4 regions of the Shewanella woodyi ATCC 51908 genome follow, and region 2 is predicted to be linked to each of the others. Evidence: predicted binding sites of a transcription regulator. Region 2 holds the regulator's gene; each other region holds the start of a gene.
The links. The regulator LexA, encoded in region 2, represses DNA repair genes until DNA is damaged. The targets are predictions, from matches to a motif close to TACTGTATNNNNATACAGTA.
Positions count from the first base shown of each region.

Region 1: recG (ATP-dependent DNA helicase RecG) is a predicted target of LexA. The motif match lies at 1,839-1,858, and genes of this name have one in related genera.
Region 3: dinB (DNA polymerase IV) is a predicted target of LexA. The motif match lies at 1,798-1,817, and genes of this name have one in related genera.
Region 4: SWOO_RS12615 (LexA family protein) is a predicted target of LexA. The motif match lies at 2,358-2,377, and genes of this name have one in related genera.

Region 1 is NC_010506.1:5,562,809-5,566,982, forward strand. It holds gene SWOO_RS23540 (tetratricopeptide repeat protein) at 1-8, shown strand, start outside; gene SWOO_RS23545 (sensor histidine kinase) at 73-1,176, shown strand; gene SWOO_RS23550 (response regulator transcription factor) at 1,173-1,769, shown strand; gene recG (ATP-dependent DNA helicase RecG) at 1,907-3,982, shown strand; gene SWOO_RS23560 (DUF3014 domain-containing protein) at 4,124-4,174, shown strand, end outside.
Region 2 is NC_010506.1:215,673-219,846, forward strand. It holds gene coxB (cytochrome c oxidase subunit II) at 1-897, opposite strand, end outside; gene SWOO_RS00920 (cell division inhibitor SulA) at 1,496-2,008, opposite strand; gene lexA (transcriptional repressor LexA) at 2,005-2,622, opposite strand; gene plsB (glycerol-3-phosphate 1-O-acyltransferase PlsB) at 2,842-4,174, shown strand, end outside.
Region 3 is NC_010506.1:4,398,632-4,402,805, forward strand. It holds gene SWOO_RS18535 (aminoacyl-histidine dipeptidase) at 1-600, shown strand, start outside; gene dinB (DNA polymerase IV) at 671-1,753, opposite strand; gene SWOO_RS18545 (methyl-accepting chemotaxis protein) at 1,909-3,909, opposite strand; gene SWOO_RS18550 (hypothetical protein) at 4,081-4,174, opposite strand, start outside.
Region 4 is NC_010506.1:3,009,970-3,014,143, forward strand. It holds gene SWOO_RS12605 (Lon protease family protein) at 1-1,197, shown strand, start outside; gene SWOO_RS12610 (manganese-dependent inorganic pyrophosphatase) at 1,284-2,204, opposite strand; gene SWOO_RS12615 (LexA family protein) at 2,396-2,824, shown strand; gene SWOO_RS12620 (Y-family DNA polymerase) at 2,868-4,121, shown strand; gene SWOO_RS12625 (hypothetical protein) at 4,174-4,174, opposite strand, start outside.

The DNA.
Region 1 (4,174 bases), 590 kb from region 2:
CCAATTAATAATAACGATAAACACCGCTAAGGCGGTGTTAATTGCACCCAGCTGAGTGATCCGGAAAAAACAATGAACAATACAGATACCGCCTCAACAAAAACGACTCAAACCAGCGAAGATAAACTGTCTTGGGTCTACCTGATCAATCTGGTTTTCTACCTGATTCCGATTATCGTCGGTAATATGCAAATCTGGGAGATTGGAGTAAGCCTGCTGACCTTAATCCCCTTTGTCTACTGCTACTTTTGGGCATATCGTAGCCCAAGAGACAAGGCTCATATTCCAATCTTGGCGATGATCGCCTTAGGTATATTGATTACGCCAATCAACACAGGTTCCTTATCCCTGTTTACTTTTGCGGGCTTTTTTATCGGTTTCTACTATCCACTTAAGACCGCTACTTTCTGTTTCTTTGCCCTGGTAGCCGCCCTCGGTGCACTTAACTTATATATAGGGATAGAGCACTACTATTTTGTGACCTATGGCAGCTTACTCATCGCGGGCGTGGGCCTGTTTGGTATCGCTGAGCGAAAACGAGTTGAAGCCAAGTGCCGAGAGCAGCAAAGCCAATCAGAGATAAGTCAGTTAGCCGCTATGTTAGAGCGTGAACGTATCGCCAGAGATCTGCACGACATCATGGGCCATAACCTCTCCAGCATCTCCCTTAAGGCTGAATTAGCCCAGAAACTGCTGGATAAAAATCAACAAATTCAAGCGCAGGAGCAGCTCAAGGAGTTAAACCAAATAGCCAGAGAGAGCCTAAGCCAGATACGTCAAACCGTCTCTGGCTATAAACATAAAGGGCTGACATCAAGCGTCATGCTGCTGTGCCAAACGCTACGTGACAAGGGCTTAAGTGTGAGTTTAGAGGGCGATGTACCTCAGTTAAATTCCAAAGTGGAAACACAAATTATTTTAAGTTTAACCGAGCTTTGCAACAATATTATTCGCCACAGTCAGGCCGACCTCTGCTCCATCTGTTTCAGTGAATCTGCAACAGATATCACCCTAGAGGTTATCGATAACGGCAAGCTTAAGCAGCTCACTGAGGGCAACGGATTAAACGGGATTAGAGAGAGATTAGCTGAATTTCAAGGTCGTTTAGATTACGATCTAACACAGGAGTGTCGTTTCAGCATAATATTGCCCAAACAAGGAAACCTAATCGAATGAGGATATTACTGGCAGAAGATCAAGCTATGGTCAGAGGCGCACTGGCTGCTTTACTCAGCTTAGATGGCGAGTTTGAGGTCATTCAGGCCTGCGATGGCGATCAAGCGCTATCGCTGCTAAAGGCGCAAACCTTTGATCTACTGCTAACCGATATTGAGATGCCTGGCTTTACCGGACTGGAGTTGGCTCAGTGGTGTCAGCAACAAAACAGTACCATCAAGGTGATTATTCTCACCACCTTTGGCAGAGCCGGATACATTAAACGCGCTATCGAGTACGGTGCAGGTGGCTTCTTGCTCAAAGATGCCCCTTCGGAGAGTTTGATACAGGGGATCAAACAGGTTATGGCAGGTAAGCGTGTTATCGATCCTGAACTGGCTATTATGGCCGTCGGCGAAAATGATCCCCTCAGCGATAAGGAGCGCAAAGCGCTTCGCTTGGCCAGCGAAGGTAAAACCACCTCAGAGATAGCCGCGCTGCTGTTTATCGCCGAAGGCACTGTGCGCAACTACCTCAGTGAAGCCACTAGCAAGCTTCATGGTTCCAATCGCATTGATGCAGCACGTATTGCCAAACAGAAAGGTTGGCTATAACCTCAAGCAGACTAATGCCAACCAGTATAAGAAGTGCTTAAGATTGCCATCATCCATTTATCTGATAGTATATGTATATAAATACAGTGTTTGAGCATTAGTTTTAGTTCACGCTCAACAATAAAATGGTATAGGCCTTGAATAGACTCGATCTTGTTCCTGTCACTGAACTTAATGGTGTTGCCAAAAAAATGGCTGAACGCTTAGCTAAGCTCGGCATAAACACAGTACAAGATCTCCTGTTTCACCTACCACTTCGATATGAAGATCGCACCCAGATCTATCCCATCGCCTCACTTTATCCCGGAAGCTACGGCACCATAGAAGCCGTGATCCAATCAAGCCAGATTGTTCAAGGCCGCAAACGCATGATGACCTGCACAGTGCGTGATGATACTGGCTCAATGGTACTAAGATTTTTTAACTTCTCCATGGCTCAGAAAAACGGCCTGCAAAATGGCACTCTTATCCGTGCTTATGGTGAGATCCGCCGTGGAAAACAGCAACCAGAGATCATACATCCGGAATACAAGCTGGTCAGTGAATATGACTCTGCAGCCCTCAGTGATACCTTAACCCCTGTGTATCCAACAACCGAGGGACTAAAACAAGCCAGCTGGATCAAGTTAACCGATCAGGCCCTGTCACTGCTGGAAAATGGCGGCCTGCAGGAACTACTTCCACCCCAGCTTCAGCCCAATAATTTAAGTTTGAAAGAGGCGCTGCAACTGCTGCATCGCCCCCACACTGGCGTGGCCCTGTTTGAGCTTGAGCAGGGAAACCACCCTGCGCAACAGCGGCTCATTCAAGAGGAACTACTGGCCCATAACCTCAGTATGTTGAAGCTAAGACAGCGTAGTAATCAAGATAACGCCATCTCTATGCCTGCCACAGGACAACTGCTCAACCCTTTTCTGAAAGAGCTTCCTTTTAAACCCACTGGCGCTCAGCAAAGAGTAGGCGCGGATATCTGCCGCGATCTTGAAAAACCATCACCCATGATGCGTCTTGTTCAAGGAGATGTGGGATCAGGAAAAACCTTAGTGGCAGCTCTCGCCGCACTACAGGCGATCGAAAATGGCTATCAAGTTGCCATGATGGCGCCCACTGAACTGCTTGCCGAACAGCACGCCATTAATTTCAGCCAATGGTTTGAACCGTTAGGCCTAAAAGTTGGCTGGTTAGCGGGAAAACTTAAGGGCAAAACAAGAGCTCAATCCTTAGCTGATATAGAAAGTGGCGATGCCCATATGGTGATCGGTACTCATGCTATTTTCCAAGATAAGGTGATCTTCAATAAGCTGGCGCTGATTATCATAGATGAGCAGCACAGGTTCGGAGTGCATCAGCGTTTGGGGCTCAGAGAGAAAGGGATAAGCCAAGGGTTCCACCCACATCAGCTGATCATGACCGCCACTCCGATCCCCCGCACCTTAGCGATGACAGCCTACGCCGATCTCGATACCTCAGTGATCGATGAGCTGCCACCGGGACGCACACCAGTCACAACCGTTGCCGTATCGGATGTTCGCCGCAGCGAAGTGATTGAACGTGTTAGACAAGCGGTGACCAATGATGGCAGACAAGTTTACTGGGTCTGCACCCTTATTGATGAGTCTGAAGTGCTTGAGTGTCAAGCAGCGGAAGATACCGCTGCCGAGCTTTCGATTGCTCTGGCCGAGCTAAAAATAGGTTTAGTTCATGGCCGAATGAAGTCCGCTGAAAAACAAGCTGTCATGGCCGAATTTAAAGCCGGAAACCTTAACTTATTGGTCGCTACAACCGTGATCGAAGTGGGCGTAGATGTGCCAAATGCCAGCTTGATGATAATAGAGAACCCTGAGCGACTAGGACTGGCGCAGCTCCACCAACTAAGAGGCCGTGTCGGTCGAGGCTCTATCGCCAGTCACTGTCTACTTATGTATAAAGCCCCTCTGTCTCAGATGGCCACAAAGCGTCTAGGTGTACTCAGGCAGAGCAATGATGGCTTTATTATCGCACAGAAAGATCTTGAGATAAGGGGCCCAGGCGAAGTACTCGGCACTAAACAAACTGGGGTGGCAGATATGAAAATTGCCGATCTGATCCGCGACCAATCACTCATTCCCCATATTCAAAAGCTAGCCGTTCATGTGATGGAGCAAGCTCCCGATAATGTCGATGGCATAGTGCAGCGTTGGCTTGGGGAGCGTGAGCAGTATGTACAGGCCTAAAAACCTGAAATTATGAACACCTTAGGTTAATTATTTTTTAATTAGCCCAACTTAGCTAGACAAGGGCGTTGATTATTGCACAATGGTGACTAGCCCTTATTAATGCCAATTCCATCAAGTCGTTCGTTCAAAGGATGCTAAATGCAAGTCAATCAAGAAGATAGAATCGCGCCGCAGGAAAAGTCTGCAGGA
Region 2 (4,174 bases):
AAGACCCGCACCGTTCGGTTGGTGACATGCAGCGCAGTTTGCCATGTATACCTGTTCTCCTTGAGTCATTAGTTCATCCATACTCAAGGTTTTACTCAATGCTGCTTGGGCTTCTGCGGCAGCAGAGCTTGCTTTACTCTTCTGCTCAACTAACCAAGTATCGAAATCTGCTTCAGAAACTGCTTCGACCACAATTGGCATAAAGCCATGGTCTTTGCCACATAACTCAGCACATTGGCCTCGGTAAGTTCCTGTTTTGTCTATACGTGTCCAAGCTTCATTAATGAATCCTGGATTGGCATCTTTTTTAACAGCGAAAGCGGGCACCCACCACGAATGGATGACATCTTCTGAAGTCATAAGAAAACGCACTTTCTTGTTGATTGGAAGAACTAAGGGGTTATCAACCTCAAGGAGATAGTTCTCTCCTTTTGCCTCTGTGCCATCGATCTGTTCTCTGGGAGTGGAGAGTAAGCTGTAAAATTCGATATCTTCATCAAAATAGCTGTAATGCCATTTCCATTGAGAGCCGGTAACTTTAATTGTGATATCGGCATCGGAAGGATCTTCCATTGCGATCAGGGTTTTAGTGGCGGGTATTGCCATTAAAATAAGTATGATAAAAGGCACAACGGTCCAAGCTATCTCAACCTTTGTACTTTCGTGAAAATTAGCCGCAATCGCACCTTTGGATTTTCTGTGATTGATCATGGAATAGATCATCACACCAAAGACCAAGATTCCGATGGCACAACAGATATATAGGATGATCATGTGCAGGTTGTACACCTGACCACTGATCTCCGTAACCCCTTGAGTCATATTCAAGGGCATCTCTGATGCCAACATGGGTGGCGTAAACAGCAACGCCAGAAAACAATACAGCGCTTTCTTCACTAGACTTCTCCTCTGCCAAAATATAAGACAAAGAAGAGTCACACAGTAAGTCTCTGCTCTATGCAAACTCTTCAGTTCCCAAAAAAGCAACGATGACATCAAAGTACGCTAGCGGTTTTACTTATTATTGTGAAAGTAGCAGTCTTTTTTGCTGCTGAAGTTAACCACATCTGTACCTACTACAGAATATATCTGTTTCGATTTCCGCTAGGTAAACAATGCAGTTATATCACTGGGAATTGATTTACTTTGCAGACGACTAAATCGCTTTGGATATAACAAATTATCGTTGTTATGTTTCTAACTTACTGTGTGTTGAAATATTGATCAAGATCACTTTTTCTTTATTTTTAAATTAATAATGCCATTTCATATAGGTATTTAGCAGGTTTCGATATTGTTAAATTTTTCAATCCTAGGTATTGATGAAGAGATAGTCATTTTCTTTTTAGTCACTAAAAACCTCATGGTGTATGGGTTTCAAAGCCCTTTATATAAGCTTGAAACTCTTTAGATATGCTGGATATTCAGATGTTTTTTGAAAGTGCTATTCGCAAAAAAGCCCCATAAAAGGGGCTTAAGAAGATAGGGGGAGAGATTAGTGAACGGATGAAAATAAACTTGGTTGCAAAGCTGAGTCGATAATAGGGTTATGGGTATTTACCTGAGAGCTTGAATTTGCATCCTCAATAACAACGCCCAACGCTCTAGCACTTTTAGCAACAATTTGAAGACGGCGGCTATCACGTGCATCTAACGATTGAGTCCAACAGAGCACTGCGCTAGAGGTGCCACTTGTCAGTGCTTTTTCCATTGCCCAGAGGGTTTCCACTTCATCTTTTGCATGTACCAAAAGTACGCGGTTCATTCTAACACCGGCTTCTGCTAGCAGCTTCTTGTAGCCTATATTCGGTGGGCTGATTAACACTATCCACTGTCCCTGCTGGCTTAATGTGGCAAGCTGTGAGCTCACCTGTTTTAACTCTTCACGCCCTTGTGTAGAGCTGGCTACAGAGGAGATAGTACTGCTTTGTAGCTGGCTGGAGTAATGAGTCTGGTGATCTATCCAAAGTCCAGGATGTCTTGGGCCATTGCCGATTAATGTGTTCATTGCCAATCTCCATTGCGAATAACACCGACAGCCAATCCTTCAATACTTAGGCTTTGGTTAGTTAGATCAACGACTATAGGACTGTAATCTTCATTTTCTGCATGAAGGTAAACAGTACTGCCTTTTTTCTCGAAGCGTTTAACTGTTACATCATCTTCAACACGGGCAACGACAACCTGACCGTTTCTTGCTTGCTCAGCCTTATGGACAGCCAGAAGATCTCCTTCGAGAATACCGATATCTTTCATGCTGTCGCCACGTACCCTAAGTAGAAAGTCGGCACTTGGATGGAACATATTTGGATCAACTTGATAATGCTGTTCAACATGCTCTTGAGCTAGGATAGGCTCCCCAGCTGCAACTTGGCCTATCAAAGGTAAGCCTTGCTCTTCAAGCTCCTCTGTTTGAGCTAACCTAATACCACGAGATGTACCAGGAATGATCTCAATACAGCCCTTTTTAGCTAGAGCCTTTAGGTGTTCCTCAGCAGCGTTGGCGCTTTTAAAACCTAAACGTTTAGCAATTTCTGCACGGGTTGGAGGCATGCCTGTTTCGGCAATATTGCATTTAATTAGTTCAAGAATTTCAGCTTGTCGTGGTGTTAAAGGTCTCATTATCAATCCTGTCTTTCTATACAGTAACTGTCAGTATATACAGTATTTTGATCAGTGCAAGTATTAACCAAATTTTATCTGTTTTTCTTATCTGTACTATTTAAGCTCTGTTTTTCTCTCTGATAGCAGCGGTTATCTAAGGCTTGAGCTAATTTGGTGGAATTATTCAAAATCTGGTACTCTATGCAGTTATTAAATTAAACACATTGCATAAGAATAATGTCCAAACAAGACTCCCTTTGGTTTAAATCACTGCGCTGGCTTCAGAAAAAGTTGGTGCATACTATTGTTGTGCCGCAAGAACCGTTTAAGGATCTAAATCTAGATCCTGAGAAACCGCTCGTTTATGTGATGAAGACTGAATCTCTCAGTGACATCGCAGCTCTCAGTGAGATCACGGGAGAGCTAGGTTTACCTAGCCCTTATGAGCCATTAGAGGTTGAAGGGCGGTCAACGCCTAGAGTGGTATGCCTAGAGGGGGCTAAGCCTCTTATGGGGAAAAGGGAGAGTAATGAGTTCTTCCTAAGTAGCTTTATGGATCTGTTAAAGGCACATAAAGAGAGTCCAGATCTCGATATTCAACTGGTACCTGTGAGTCTCTATTGGGGAAGAACGCCAGGTAAAGAGGATGACACGATGAAAGCCGCTGTGCTTGAGCGTGAGAATCCAACTTGGTTGCGTAAATGTTTGATGATCCTATTTTTAGGCCGACATAACTTTGTTCAATTCTCCAATTCGGTCTCGATACGTTATATGGCCGATGAGCATGGCACTGATAAGCGTATCGCACATAAACTTGCCCGCGTAGCCCGAGTGCACTTTAGCCGTCAGCGAAAGGTGATGACAGGCCCAGTTTTACCTAAGAGGCAGGCCCTTTTCCATGCCTTGATTAACTCAGAAAGTTTAAAGAGAGCGATTCAGGAGGAGGCGACGAGCAAGAAGATTTCAGAGGTTGAAGCCAGAGCGAAGGCGATGGAGTATCTGGATGAGATTGCTGCGGATTACTCAGACAGCTTAGTGCGTATTGCTGAGCGCTTCCTGACCTGGTTGTGGAATAAGCTTTACAAAGGTATCAATATTAAGGGAGCTGAACAGATCCGTCAGCTACACCATGATGGCCATGAGATCATCTACGTGCCTTGTCACAGAAGCCATATGGATTATCTGCTGCTCTCCTATATTCTCTATTACCAAGGTATGGTTCCGCCTCACATTGCAGCGGGGATCAACCTGAATTTCTGGCCTGCAGGCCCTATGTTCCGCCGTGGTGGTGCCTTCTTTATTCGCCGTAGTTTCAGAGGTAATAAACTGTATACCGCTGTGTTTCGCGAATATCTGGATCAACTTTTCACTAAAGGTTACTCGGTCGAGTACTTCACCGAAGGTGGACGTTCAAGAACCGGACGCCTATTGGCACCTAAAACCGGTATGATCGCGATGACGCTTAACAGTGTACTTCGTGGAATGGAGCGCCCAGTGACTTTGGTGCCTGTCTACCTTGGTTACGATCATGTAATGGAAGTGGCGACTTACCATAAAGAATTAAGTGGTA
Region 3 (4,174 bases), 1.8 Mb from region 2:
AGAGAGGAGCTAGCCATTGCCGACCCTGGCATGCTGTTCGAACTAGCAGAAGTTCCAGCTGCTACACAAGTGATGAGCGAAGACGCTCAAAACACCCTCATCGACCTACTTAATGCTTGCCCTAATGGGGTGATCCGCATGAGTGATGAAGTTGAAGGCGTAACAGAAACATCCCTCAATGTTGGTGTGATCAGCACTGAAACTGAAAGTGTTGAAGTACTTTGCTTAATACGCTCTCTTATCGACTCAGGTCGTCAGGATGTAGAAACCGTTTTAACCTCACTAACGAACTTAGCAGGCGCCGAAATTGAGTTTAGTGGTGCTTACCCAGGTTGGAAGCCAGACAATAGCTCGCCAGTTATGGCCCTTGTGCGTGAAACCTACGACAGTATCTATAACAAAGAGCCTGTTATCATGGTCATCCATGCAGGGCTTGAGTGTGGTCTGTTCAAGAAGCCATATCCTGAGATGGACATGGTCTCTATCGGTCCAACTATTCGCTACCCTCACAGCCCAGATGAGAAGGTATTGATTGAAACCGTTGAGCAATATTACAAACTGCTGTTAGCGGTACTGGAACGTATTCCAGAGAAAGCATAAACAAGATGTCGAGTTCCTAGGTTCTAGGTTCTAGGTTCTAGGAATTCGACCTAGTACCTAGGGCCTTCTTTTAAAAACCTAAGTCCAGCTGCGACTCTCTCACTTGATTATCTTTGGCAGTGTTACTATCAGCCTGACAGGCCAAGCCTACTGACACACCTAACAAGCGTATCCCTCTCCCCTGCTGGCGTTCGAGTGATTGAGCGAGTAGTTCATAAAATAACTTCACCGACATCTCATCGGATCTATGTTCTATTGTGGTCTGTTTAAAGTCATTAAACTTAAGCTTAACCACCTGTTTATTAATACTTCTGCCTTTGGCACTGCGACTCATCCGAGCACCTAGCTCCTGAATCAACTGAGGCATAACGCCATGACACTGTTCAAGAGTGTAAATATCTTTAGCTAACGTTGTCTCAACGCCAACTGACTTTCGTTCTCTGTGGGGCGAGATAGCTCGCTCATCTATACCTTGCGCTCTTTCTATCAATATTTTGCCAAATTTTCCAAATCGTTCGATAAGCTCAGATTTTGGGTAAGCTTGTAACTCACCACAGGTTGTCAGTCCAATATCTTCAAGCTTCTTGCCGGTGACTTTGCCCACTCCAGGGATCTTAGTCAGGGGAAGTGTGGTTATAAATGAGGAGATCATATCCGGTGTGATCACGTATTGCCCGTTAGGCTTGTTTAAATCGGAAGCGACCTTAGCGAGAAACTTAACAGGCGCTATCCCCGCTGATGCCGTTAGCCCTGTCACCTCAAATATCTCTTGCCTTATCGCTTGGGCAATCAAGGTTGCCGAACCCTGACATTGCTTACATTCGGTGACATCTAGGTAAGCTTCATCGAGAGAAAGCGGCTCTATCAGATCGGTATAACGGGCAAAAATATCTCGAATTTGAGCGGATACCTCTTTATAAACAGACATACGACCCGGAACGAGAATAAGGTCGGGACACAGTTTTAATGCATAACCCGATGCCATTGCCGAGCGAACCCCAAAAGCACGAGCTTCATAGTTACAAGTACTTATCACACCGCGGCGATCACTCCTCCCTCCCACAGCTATAGGTTTGCCCCTCAGCTCAGGAAAGTCTCGCATCTCAACTGCTGCAAAATAGCAGTCCATATCAATATGGATGATTTTTCGCAAAATGTTTTTCAACACTCTTCTAAATAAATGACTCCCACACACTATACTGTATATAAAAACAGTGTCCAATAAAAATGAAACCTTAAGGGCTATTTTGCAAATAAAAATGCCAGTCATCACCTGACTGGCATTGAAACAACTAAGTGGATCTAATTTTAGATTTTAAACTGTTGAATACTCTTTGAGAGCGCTTTAGTCATCTCTTGAAACTCAATCAAACTTGCAGATAGGTCTTGGCTAGAGGTGAGAGAGTCATCAGATAAGCCTCTAACATTCTCAACATTACAGGCCACCTCTTCAGCCACTACAGCCTGTTGGCCAATCGCTGATGTTATCTCAACAGTTTGATGTTGGATCTCCACAATCGCATCGGTTATTCCACTTAGCGCCGTTTCAACTTGGGTCGTCAGCTCCTTGCCAAGGTTTGCTTGCTCAACTCCCTCCTCCATCACCTGCTCAGCCTGAAGCGCGCCCTGTTGAAGAGTCTGAATGATATCCTGAATGTTGGCTGTCGAGTCTTGTGTACGAGAGGCCAACGTTCTGACTTCATCTGCCACAACAGCAAATCCTCTTCCCTGCTCACCCGCTCGGGCAGCCTCAATAGCAGCATTAAGCGCTAATAGGTTAGTTTGCTCAGCAATGCCTCGGATCACACTCAACACCTCACCAATCTGCTCCGAGCTGGTACGCAGATGACGAACCACTTTAGCCGCTTCAATCACTTTCGCTGAAAGACACTGCATCCCATCATTTGCCTTAGTGACAATGGCCATACCATCTTGGGATTGACTCTGCGCCTTTTCAGAAAACTCACTGGCACGTTGAGCACTGTTTGCCATCTCCTGAGAGGTGTGGGCCAGCTCTGTGGCCGCCGTCGCAACTGAAGCTATCTCCTGCTTTTGTTGTGCGACCGATTGCAGCGTCTGCTCACAAACATTAACGGCGCCAGTGATCCCACTATCCACTCTCTGAGTCAGCTCACGGCTCTGCTCTAACATTAACTGTACTTTGGAGGCAAAACGATTAAACGCATCTCCTAATTTACCCAGCTCATCCTCCCGCTCCATATGGATCCGCTTTGAAAGGTCCCCCTCTCCCTCAGCGATATCCTCCATCGCCTCAAGTAAACGAGTAATTTGACGCCTGAAAGGAAGCAACATCATCCACACAGTAAAGCCGACCAGCAGCATACTGATAACGGCAAACCAGATAGCATTGATAACCGCATCGTTGACCGGCGCTTCAATCACCTCCACAGGTAACATAAAGGCTAGGTGCCACTTTTGCTGAGGATAATCACCACCGACACTGATATAACTCACCCTCTGCTCTACGCCCTTAAAGGTCACTTCAGCAACACCTTGATGATTAGCTTTCATCATACGACTTAACTCAGAAAACCCTTGAGTGTCATTAAAATAACTATCAACTTTTCCCGCTTCCGAGCCAGGCTGAAACTCTTGATTAAATCCAGGGAAATAGACCAGTTGGCCAGAGTTTGTGACTAAAAAGGCCTCACCTTTGTGTTGATATTTCATTGCAGCTAACAGCTCAGAACCTATGGTATCGATTAAGATATCCATGCCGCCTATGCCGATAAACTCTCCACTACGATTTCGAATCACAGATTTTACTGTGGCTGAGATTGAGCCATCATTTGCATCAACGGCAGGATCTGTCACATACATGCCATCTTTATCTATCCCCTCCTGCCACCAAGGACGCTTATTGGTAAAATAGTTCGCATCGTTATAACGACCGTTCAAGTCGAAATATTCATAGGTGTTGGCAGAGCCGAAGAAAACAGACTTGATATCACTATCGCTGTCTGAAAAATGCTTAAAATATTGGATAACTCGCTCATACTCTATGTCGCTGTTTATGTTGCTTAAGCGTTTATCATACTCAGTGAACCAATTCTGTACTTGAGGAGAGGCAAACACCGAGTCGATCACTTTCGCTTTCTCGATAAAATAGCTCTCCACCTCATTAGATTTAAACTGCACTAAGGAAGCGAGATCCCTATCAATTTGCGCTCGAGTTCGCTCACTCTCGCCTTTAACAAGAAAAACGGAGATCAGAGTAAGTAAGATGGCTAACGCACCGACAATTGAGAAGACGAGCTGAAGGCTCAGGGAAGTTTTTAGCTGCCGCATAAGAGAAAACCTTAATGTTATTATTTTTTTAAGGTATTAATCTATCAGAACTAAAATTAGAGTGAAGAGCTAACTAACTGTTTATAGTGAAAAGTGTTTTTAATTTTTTGCGTAAGATGGCTGCACTCAGTCACTGACCATTTAGCGCTAGCAAGTTAGACACGAGCTCACTTAAAACTGAGCGTATATCATCTTAAGTTCATCTTCGGTTAACAACAGCTGCTCACTTCTAGCTAAGACTAAAGACTGTTTTTTTGCTTTCATT
Region 4 (4,174 bases), 2.8 Mb from region 2:
ATCCCCTTAGACGTGAAGATAATCCTATTTGGGGATTATCAGACCTATCAACTACTGCAACACTATGATCCTGAGTTCGGAGAGCTCTTTAGGGTTACTGCAGACTTTGAGGACGAGATGCCAAGAACCGATAAATCTGAAGCTCAATATGCCCAGTTTATCTCCAGTATCGTTCACGATAATAAGATGCTGCACTGCGACAGAAATGCCATAAAGCGGATTATCGAGTTTAGTTCACGCCAAGCTGATCACCAAAATAAGTTGTCTCTCCACTCGGCTGACATTGCAAACTTGCTGCGGGAGTCTAACTACTGCGCCCGTGCAGCCAATGCCAATATGATCCGAGTCGGTCATGTTGAACAGGCACTACATAATCATGAGCTTAGGGTTTGTCGCCTCAAAGACAACGTCATGCAGAGCTTTGTTAACGGAACAACGCTGATAAGTACCCAAGATAATGTGGTAGGACAGGTCAATGCTCTCTCGGTGATCAGCACATCCAATCATCAATTTGGTGCACCTAACCGCATTACAGCAACCACAGCATTTGGCGAAGGCAAAGTATTTGATATTGAACGCAAGGTCGATTTAGGTGGCAGCATACACTCAAAAGGAGTGATGATCCTCTCAGCGTATCTGGCATCAATTCTGGGGAAAACAGCAAAGATCCCACTCACAACCCATATCACTTTTGAGCAGTCCTATGGTGGCGTAGATGGCGATAGCGCTAGTATGGCAGAGCTTTGTGCCATTATCTCCGCTTTCTCTGAACTGCCTATTAGGCAAGATATCGCCATTACAGGCTCAATGAATCAGTTTGGTGAAGCTCAGCCTATTGGTGGTGTAAACGAGAAGATAGAGGGTTTCTTCGATGTCTGTGTGATTAAGGGGCGCACTTCCACTCAAGGAGTGATCATTCCGCAATCAAATGTGCAGAACCTGATGTTACGCAGTGATATTGTCGATGCGGTCAAGAAGGGACAATTTAATATCTGGGCCATTGAGCATGTTACCCAAGCTATTGAGATCTTAACAGGATATAGCGCAGGTCTCGCCAATTTACATAGCGGCGTCAATGGCACTACGACTATGGGTCAGCTTGAGCACCCCAGCGATTCCATTTTTGGACTGGCCCAATCTCGCTTAAACCTACTTAGGCTTGATAAGCCTTCACAGCCTGAAGAGTGTAAACATTAGAGGGTTAATTGCAAAAAGTATAAGATCAAAAAAGCCGAAACAGTGATGTTTCGGCTTTTCATTCATTAACTAAGCAGGTTTATGCTTTAAGCTAATGCTTCCTGCAATTGAGGAACGATCTGCTTCTTACGGCTTAATACACCGTCGAGCCAAACTCTGTCATTCTCACATGCTTTACCGTAAGCGCGTTCGATTAAGTTTGAATCATCACTCACCACAAGTAGTTCAGAGCCCTCTTTCATGATATCGGTCAGCAATAAAATCACGCTGTGACGCTCACCTTCTGCTTTCAATGCCGCAATATCGGCTTCAAGCTCAGCTTTAATATCGTCAAACACAGATAGGTCAATGACTTCAAGTTGGCCAATACCGATCTTATTGCCGTTCATATTGAAGTCTTTAAAATCACGCATAACCAGATCACGTGCTGGTGTACCTTCAACGGCAGATTTCACCTTGAACATCTCCATGCCAACAGCTTTGAAATCTTCAATTCCAGCTATCTCAGCCAGTGCTTCAACACACTTAATATCAGCAGTTGTGCAGGTTGGAGATTTGAAGATAACCGTATCGCTTAAGATGGCACACATCATGATACCAGCGATATCTTGTGGGATCTCTACATTGTGGAAATCATACATCATCTTAATAATGGTATTACTGCAACCTACAGGACGGATCCAGCACTCGAGCGGTGTGGATGTAGTCAGGTCGCCTAATTTATGATGGTCGACAATACCAACAATCGTTGCTTCAGCAATATCGTCCGGAGCCTGAGTTAGCTCAGAGTGATCGACGATATAAACCTCTTCACCAGCATAGCTTGTTTTAAACTCTGGTGCTTCAAAACCAAACTTCTCTAAAATAAACGCTGTTTCAGGTGACAACTCACCTAAACGAGCCGCGATCGCAGCTTCACCGATCTGATTTTTCAGGTAAGCAAGTGCAATTGCACCACAAATTGAATCTGAATCTGGGATCTTATGGCCCACAACATAAACTGACATTGATAACTCTCCTATTATTCAGCTTTATTCTACCAAATTCATTTGGTTTGAAAACGATTAACTGTAAAGAACTGCGCAATGTCGCATCTTACCGCTTGATTAATCCCTAATTCCTGAAAAAGATTGCCAGTGTAAAGATTACTGCTAAACTAATACTGTATAAAAACACAGTTCACGGTAAATTATCACCTATGAAACTTATCACCATCTCTGCCAGCGCAGGTATTACAGGTTTCGAAAGCCCAGCAGCAGACTATAAACAACTTGAATTAAGTTTAGATGAATTGCTAGTTGAGCACCCTAGCGCCACCTTTCTCGCTCGGGCTAACGGAAGCTCAATGCAAGGTGTTGGAATATTTGATGGAGATATTCTGATTGTTGACAGGCATGTCACCGTCACCAACCAGGACATCATTGTTGCAAACTATAATGGCTCTTTTGTCTGCAAAATAATTGATACCAAAAGAAAGTTACTACTCTCAGCTAACGAAGAACATCAAGTTGTCACCATACATGAATATGATCAGTTTTCTGTAGAGGGAGTTGTGATCCGCTCAATACGCTGTCACAGAGCAAGTCCACTGTTTACTGGTGGAGGCTCTAACCGATGCCACTTATGATGAATTTTTTTAACCCCGCCCATATACTGAAACAGAGATAACCATGTTTGCACTCGTCGATGCCAACTCCTTTTATTGCAGTGCTGAGCAAGTTTTCAGGCCAGAGTGGAGAGGACGTCCCATTATTGTGCTTTCCAATAATGACGGTTGCATCGTTGCAGCTAATCGTCAAGCCGTTGAGTCCGGGATCCCCAAGTTTGAACCTTACTTTAAGATAAAAGCTCAATGTGAACGCTTAGGGGTTATTGCACTGAGCTCAAACTACGAGCTCTATGGCTCCCTCTCGGTCAGGTTAATGGAGGTGATTGGACGATTTGCTCCAGAGCAACATATCTACAGCATAGATGAGTCCTTTCTCTCTTTTGAGCGTAGCTACCCCGCTATTCCCTGTTTAATAGAACATGGACATAAGATCAGACGCGCAGTTTGGAAGGAGACTCGCTTGCCTGTTAGCGTTGGGATTGGCTCCACCTTAACCTTGGCAAAAGCCGCTAATCATGCTGCTAAAAAACAGGAGGGATACCAAGGTGTCTGCGTAATGGATAACCCATTCCAACAAAAAGAGATCCTACTTAAGATGCTCCCTTCAGATGTATGGGGGATCGGACGACGTCTGGCTAAACAGCTTGATATGATGGGAGTAAAAAATGCCTATGAGCTATCACAGATGGCACCTAGCCTAGTGAAAAAGCAGTTTAATACAGAGGTTGAGCGTACCGTTCGCGAGCTTAACGGGGAGATCTGTAAAGGTTGGGATCAAGTCAGAGCTGATAAACAGCAGATCTTCTCCACTCGAAGTGTAGGAAACAGGATCACCGATCTTAACGCTTTGCAGCAAGCCCTAAGCACACATATTGGCATCGCCACCAGCAATGCAAGAGCCCAAGGCTCTTTGTGCTCAGTATTACTCGTTTTTGCCTCCAGCTCCCCTTTTGACTCTAAACCATCAAGCTTTAAACACACACAGCGTTTCGCCTATCCCACCAATGACACAGGGGAACTCACACGAGTAGCCAACCAAGTGGCTGCAGAAAAGTTTCGCTCAGGTGTACGCTACTATAAAATTGGCGTGGGTTTAATCGACCTCGTCAATGAGAAGCATCTGCAGCAAGACCTCTTTGCACCAACTGTCGATCCCGCTTTAATGAAAGTCTATGACAGCCTAAACCTAAAATATGGCCCAGACTCTCTCTTTATGGCCGCACAAGGAAGCTCTCCTACATGGGGCATGAAACGGCAATATCTGACTCCCCAATACACCACATGCTGGAACGATCTGCCTAAAGTTCAATGTTAGTTAAAAGCTCAGTGCTAAACCGACTCTTTCTTATGCCCATGGTCGAAATAGAT